Regions from separate parts of the Variovorax sp. 10L421 genome, predicted to be linked through region 2. Evidence: riboswitches for the same ligand, from Rfam matches in the RefSeq annotation. Region 2 holds a riboswitch; the other holds the start of a gene.
The links. Region 2 has a riboswitch for glycine ahead of AC1DFC_RS20790 (D-amino acid dehydrogenase). Riboswitches for the same ligand answer to the same signal wherever they lie in the genome.
Positions count from the first base shown of each region.

Region 1: it holds a riboswitch for glycine, as region 2 does, so the genes downstream of both, gcvT (glycine cleavage system aminomethyltransferase GcvT) here and AC1DFC_RS20790 (D-amino acid dehydrogenase) in region 2, are expected to answer to the same signal.

Region 1 is NZ_JBFTJJ010000002.1:453,856-457,252, forward strand. It holds gene AC1DFC_RS06105 (TRAP transporter large permease) at 1-312, shown strand, start outside; gene AC1DFC_RS06110 (hypothetical protein) at 410-946, shown strand; gene AC1DFC_RS06115 (YkvA family protein) at 992-1,399, shown strand; glycine riboswitch at 1,445-1,535, shown strand; glycine riboswitch at 1,548-1,651, shown strand; gene gcvT (glycine cleavage system aminomethyltransferase GcvT) at 1,699-2,874, shown strand; gene gcvH (glycine cleavage system protein GcvH) at 2,919-3,290, shown strand; gene gcvP (aminomethyl-transferring glycine dehydrogenase) at 3,345-3,397, shown strand, end outside.
Region 2 is NZ_JBFTJJ010000017.1:55,125-58,521, reverse strand. It holds gene rfbD (dTDP-4-dehydrorhamnose reductase) at 1-186, opposite strand, end outside; gene rfbB (dTDP-glucose 4,6-dehydratase) at 183-1,253, opposite strand; glycine riboswitch at 1,369-1,465, shown strand; glycine riboswitch at 1,473-1,578, shown strand; gene AC1DFC_RS20790 (D-amino acid dehydrogenase) at 1,670-2,971, shown strand; gene AC1DFC_RS20785 (FIST signal transduction protein) at 2,978-3,397, opposite strand, start outside.

The DNA of each region.
Region 1 (3,397 bases), on a different contig from region 2:
CTGTTCGGCATCTTCATCGAGCCGCTGCCGGGCGTGATGGTGCTGGCGCCGATCCTCGCGCCAGTGGCGGTGAAGCTGGGCGTGGACCCGGTGCACTTCGCGATGATCGTGATCTTCAACCTCACGCTGGGCATGATCACGCCGCCGGTGGGTGGGCTGCTGTTCGTGACGTGCAACGTGTCGAAGGTACCCATGTCGGCGCTGGTGAAGGAGCTGGTGCCCTTCCTCTGGGCGCACGGCGCGGTGCTGCTGATACTGACCTTCGTGCCGGCGCTGAGCACCTGGCTGCCGCACGCGCTCGGGTTCAAGTAGCGTCGGCGGCCATTGGCCCTGCGAGGAAAACGGGTAATAAAGATGTCACCGCTTGCAACGATGCTGCGTCCATCGATTCCCCAAAGCTGTGGCTGCCATGTTTCCCACCAAGACCGACAAGGCGCGCGACGAACTCCAGGGCGGACAGCGCACGCTCAGCCAGCGCGAGCGCGCCCTGCTGCTGATGGCCGACGGCCGGCGCTCGCTGACCGACTTCAGCGCGCTGTTCCCCGACCGGCATGAAGCCGAGCTGGCGATCCGGGCGCTGATCCAGAGGGGCTACCTGCAGAGCCCGCAAGCCGCGGACGCACCGGCACCCGCCCAGCCCGTGCCGATCCCCGCCAACGAACCGATCCGCCTCCCCACCTCGGCCGATACCTTCGACGGCAAGCGCTCGCTGGCCACCACGCGCATGTTCCTGTTCGACATCTGCGAGCGCATGTTCGTGCGGCGCGACCCGAAGTTCGCGCTGCAGATGCGCGACGCGCTGCGCGAGGCGCGCGACCGCGAGGCGATGCTGACCATCGCCGCGCTGATGCTGACCGAGATCGAGAAAACCGCCGGCGTGGAGCGGGCCGAATCGCTGCGCGAGCGCATCGACCGGCTGCTGCCGCCGGCCGAAATCGTTCATTGAAGAGCGCACCACGGGCGCGAACGCGGCCTGTGACACCATCGCGAGGTGAACTCCGCTCCCGAAAAACCGCCCCTGTCCGACCGGCTTCGCGCCTGGGCCCGGCGCGTCAAGCGCGACGGCGTCACGCTGTGGTTCGCCGGCAGGCATGCATCCACCCCGTGGTATGCCAAGGCACTGGGCATGCTCGTGGTCGCCTACGCGCTCAGCCCGATCGACCTCATTCCCGACTTCATCCCGGTCCTGGGCTACCTCGACGACGTTCTCCTGCTGCCGGGGCTGATCTGGCTTGCGATCCGGATGATTCCGCCGCCGGTGCTCGCGGAGTGCCGCCGGCAAGCCGACGACTGGATGCAGAAGTCGGGCGCCAGGCCGACCAGCCGGTATGGCGCCGCGCTTGTCGTGGCCGTGTGGATCGCGGTCGGCGTCGCAGCGTGGCGCCTGTGGTCGCGATAGGGTGAAGGGCAAGTCCGGGGCTGCGGGCTGCGCGATCCACTACACTTGCCGGGGTCAGGAGAGAGCCCCGCACGCCGGGGCCGCCGAAGGCGCAGGGGATTCCCGAACGCTCAGGCAAAAGGACTGACAAGGCACTGGTGGACACCGGTGTTTCCTTGCTGGAGAGAGGCCGTTGCCAGGTAACGGCCCACCGAAGGAGCAAACCCCGATCGTGGGGCGAATCTCTCAGGTAAAGCGGACAGCAGGGGTGGCCCATGGCGTTGCAGCCATGGATTTCGACTGCCCCTTTGGAGTGCCCAGTGGCTGCTTCTTCCGCTCCCTCCGACGCCCCTCTTCTCAAGACGCCGCTGTACGACCTCCATCTGGAGCTCGGCGCCCGCACGGTGCCTTTCGCCGGCTATTCGATGCCCGTGCAATACCCCGCCGGCCTGATGGCCGAGCACAAGCACACGCGCGATGCGGCCGGCCTGTTCGACATTTCCCACATGGGACAGCTGCGCCTCGTCGGGCCCGATGCGGCAGCCGCCTTCGAAACCCTGATGCCCGTCGACGTGATCGACCTGCCCGCCGGCAAGCAGCGCTACGGCCTGCTGCTGAACGACGAGGGCGGCATCATCGACGACCTGATGTTCTTCAACGAAGGCCACGGCTCGATCTTCGTGATCGTGAATGGGGCCTGCAAGGTGGCCGACATCGCGCACATCCAGCAGAAGATCGGCGCCCGCTGCGACGTGCAGCCCCTGCCCGACCACGCCCTGCTCGCACTGCAAGGCCCGCAGGCCGCCGCCGCACTCGCGCGGCTGTCGCCCGGTGTCGAGCGCTTCGTGTTCATGACGGGCGGCGCGGTGCAGATCGGCGGCATTCCCGCCTTCGTCACCCGCAGCGGCTACACCGGCGAGGACGGCTTCGAGATCTCGGTGGCCGCCAAGGACGCCGACGCCCTCGCCCGCCTGCTGCTGGCCCAGCCCGAAGTCAAGCCCATCGGCCTGGGCGCACGCAATTCGCTGCGGCTCGAAGCCGGCCTGTGCCTGTACGGCAACGACATCGACACCACCACCACGCCGGTCGAGGCCTCGCTCAACTGGGCGATGCAGAAGGTGCGCCGCACCGGCGGCGCGCGCGCAGGCGGCTTTCCGGGCGCCGCGAAGGTCCTGGCGCAGCTCACCGCATCCACCGTGGGCGCGGCAGGCCACACCGATCACGACACGCTGAAGCGCAAGCGCGTGGGCCTCGTTGCCCTCGAACGCATTCCGGTGCGCGACGGCACGGTGCTGCAATCCTTCGAAGGCCAGGACATCGGCCTCGTCACCAGCGGCTTGCTCGGCCCTACCGCCGACCGCTGCATCGCCATGGGCTACGTGGCCACCGCCTTCGCCGAGCCGGGCACGCGCATCCAGGCCATCGTGCGCGGCAAGCCGGTGCCGATGGAAGTCTCGACCATGCCTTTCGTGCCCACCCGCTACTACCGCGGCTAGGCTACGCATCCCGATCATCATTTTTTCCACGAGGAGTTTTTTACATGAGCATCAAGTACACCAAGGACCATGAATGGGTCTCGGCCGAAGGCGGCGCGGCCACCGTCGGCATCACCGTGCACGCGCAGGACGCGCTGGGCGATGTGGTGTTCGTCGACCTGCCCGAAGTCGGCAAGACCTTTGCCCAGGGTGAAGTCGCCGGCGTCGTCGAATCGGTCAAGGCCGCGGCCGACGTGTTCATGCCCGTGTCGGGCGAGATCACCGAAGTGAACGAAGCGCTGCGCGCCGACCCCTCGCTCGCCAACAGCGACCCGCTGGCCGGCGGCTGGTTCTTCAAGGTCAAGCTGAGTGAGCCGGCGCAGCTCGACGCGCTGCTCGATGCGGCCTCGTACGACAAGTTCGCCGCCGAGTCTTGATGCGCTGCTGAACACGGACCACCGCTCCCGCCCCTCCCGCCCTACCTCTCCGCCATGTCAAGCCACGCCCTCCCCTCCCTGCAACAACTAGAGAACGCCGAAGAATT
Region 2 (3,397 bases):
CGCGGCATTGACGATCACGTCGGGGCGAACCTTCAGCACCGTCTCGGCCAGTTGCTCGGAGCGGCTGAAGTCAGCGTTGAAATCGGTGCTGTCGAAATCGAGCGCGACCAGCTCACCCAGCGGCGCAAGGCTGCGCTGCAGTTCCCAGCCGACCTGCCCGCCCTTGCCAAGCAGCAGCAACTTCATGCCGCGGCCTTCGCGTCGTACTGCTTTTCGACCCACTCGCGGTAGGCGCCGCTTTGCACGTTGCGCACCCATTCGCTGTTCGCGAGGTACCACTCCACGGTCTTGCGGATGCCGGTGTCGAAGGTTTCGGCGGGCTTCCAGCCGAGTTCGCGTTCCAGCTTGCGCGCGTCTATGGCGTAGCGGCGGTCATGGCCCGGGCGGTCGGTGACGTAGGTGATCTGCTCCTTGTACGGCTTGCCGTCCGCGCGCGGGCGCAGCTCGTCGAGCAGCGCACACACGGTGTTGACGATCTCGATGTTGGGCTTCTCGTTCCAGCCGCCGACGTTGTAGGTCTCGCCCAGCTTGCCGGCCTCGAGCACGCGGCGGATGGCGCTGCAGTGATCCTTCACGTAGAGCCAGTCGCGTACCTGCATGCCGTCGCCGTACACGGGCAGGCTCTTGCCGGCCAGCGCGTTGACGATCATCAGCGGGATCAGCTTCTCGGGAAAATGGAACGGGCCGTAGTTGTTCGAGCAGTTGGTGGTGACCACCGGCAGGCCGTAGGTGTGGTGCCAGGCGCGCACGAGGTGATCGCTGGCGGCCTTGCTGGCCGAATACGGGCTGTTGGGCTCGTACTTGTTTTCTTCGGTGAAGGCCGGATCGGTCTTGGAGAGCGAGCCGTAGACCTCGTCGGTCGACACGTGCAGGAAGCGGAAGGCGGCTTTCTGCTCGGCCGGCAGTGCGCTCCAGAAGCCGCGTACGGATTCGAGCAGGCGGAAGGTGCCGAGGACATTGGTCTGCACGAAGTCTTCAGGGCCGTGGATGGAACGGTCCACATGCGATTCGGCCGCAAAGTTCACCACGGCGCGAGGCTTGTGTTCGGCCAGCAGGCGGTCGAGCAGCGCGCTGTCGCCGATGTCGCCCTGCACGAAGACGTGCTTCGGGTTGTCCTTGAGCGATGCGAGCGTCTCGAGATTGCCTGCGTAGGTCAGCTTGTCGAGGTTCACGACCGGCTCGTCGCTGTTGGCGATCCAGTCGAGTACGAAATTGGCGCCGATGAAGCCGGCGCCGCCGGTTACCAGGATCATGGGGTCCCCTGTTGTTGTGGAACGATCGCCCTGCGGCAAATCAACCAATGATTATCCCATTGGGCCGAAACGCAGAACCCGCGAGATTGGCAGTCGCGCAAGCCCCGCCTACAATCCCCCCACTGCAGGAGAGCGGGCCACCCAGGTGGCCCTACCGAAGGCGCAAACTCCCATAAACGCTCAGGTCGGCCCGAACAAGGGGTCTGTACTGCACCAACTGAAACGCCGTCTGGAGAGCCGCCACGCCATGTGGCGCACCGAAGGAGCAAACCCCCTGCGGGCGCAGCGGGTGAATCTCTCAGGTACCAAGGACAGGGGGAGCGGCAACTTGGACGGCGGTCGTCCGGTTGCTCGCTATTGATTCAATAGCACACCACGCCCGCCGTTCAAGCGCTGCAACCTCAAAGGTACTTGAAATGCGCGTGATCGTTCTTGGCGCCGGCCTGCTCGGCGTGACCTCGGCTTACTACCTCCAGCAACTCGGCCACGAAGTGACCGTGATCGACCGGCAGGCCACCCCGGCCGCCGAAACCAGCTTCGCCAACGGCGGGCAGATCTCGGTCAGCCATGCCGAACCCTGGGCCAATCCCAGCGCGCCGCTGAAGGTGCTGCAGTGGCTGGGCAAGGAAGACGCCCCGCTGCTCTTCCGCATCCGCGCCGACATGCGCCAGTGGCTCTGGGGCCTGCAGTTCCTGCGCGAATGCACGCCGGCGCGCACCCGCCACAACATCGAGCAGATCGTGCGTCTTGGTACATACAGCCGCTCGATGTTGCAACAGTTGCGCCGCGACACCGGCCTGAACTACGACCAGCGCACGCAGGGCATCCTGCACTTCTACACGACGCAGAAAGAGTTCGACGGCGCCCTCGCGCCCGCCGAGCAGATGCGCGCCCTGGGCTGCGAGCGCCAGGTCATCTCGGCCGACGAAGCCGTGAAGATCGAGCCCGCCCTCGCCCACATCCGGCCCAAGCTGGCCGGCGCCACCTACACGGCCGAGGACGAGTCAGGTGACGCCAACCGCTTCGCGCGCGAACTGGTGGGCCTGGCCACGGCAGCGGGCGTCAGGTTCCTGATGAGCCACACCGTGACCGCGCTGCGCGAGGCCGGCGGCAGCATCGACCACGTCGAGGCCACCGACAGCGAAGGCCGCTTCCAGCGCATCCGCGGCGACGCCTTCGTGCTGGCGATGGGTTCGCTGAGCCCGCTGTATGCCGCGCCGCTGGGCATCCGCCTGCCGATCTACCCGGCCAAGGGCTATTCGGTGACGCTGCCCGTGAAGGACGCCTCGAAGGCGCACCAGGTCTCGCTGACGGACGACGAATTCAAGCTCGTGTTCTCGCGCTACACATCCGAGTCGGGCGACCGCCTGCGCATCGCCGGCACTGCCGAGCTCAATGGCTACGACCGCGACCTGAACCGGGTTCGCTGCGAAGCCATCGTGCGCCGCGTGGAAGAGCTGTTCCCGGGCGCCGGGGATACCACACAGGCGCAGTTCTGGACCGGCCTGCGTCCCGCGACGCCGAGCAACGTGCCGCTGATCGGCAAGACGAAGCTCCCGAATCTGTTCCTCAACACCGGCCACGGCACGCTCGGCTGGACGCACGCCTGCGGCTCGGGCAAGTCGATCGCGCGCATCGTGAGCGGGCTGGCGCCGGAGGTCGATTTCGTGTTCACCGGCATGCCCGCGCCCGCGCCGCGCGCGCTGCAGCCGGCCTGATCGCCGTCAGTCGTTGCTGGCGAACACCGTCAGCACGCCGGTGTAGCCATACAGATGGTGGCGGGCGATCTCGCCCGCCGCGAAGAAACCCACCAGCGGCACGTCGCCCAGCGCGTGCCGCACGATCTGCAGTTCCGCCCCCGGCGCACCGAAGTGCGGACCGCCGCGCCCGGAACAGCTGACGTACACCGCGCCCGCGATGCGCCGCGCCGGATGCGGCGCCGCCTCGGCCTCGCCCGCCGCCACGGCGCGCGCGGTGGCCAGCGTCTGCTCTTCGGGCTCCAGTTCCTCGCGGATTTCGGCGCAGATGCGCATCAGGTCGGCACGCGCGGCCTGCGCATTGCGGCGGCAGAAGCTCAGCCGCATGCCGGCCTCGGCCACGTCGGCGATCGCGATGCCGCGGCGCGTCGGGTCCAGCCCGATGAT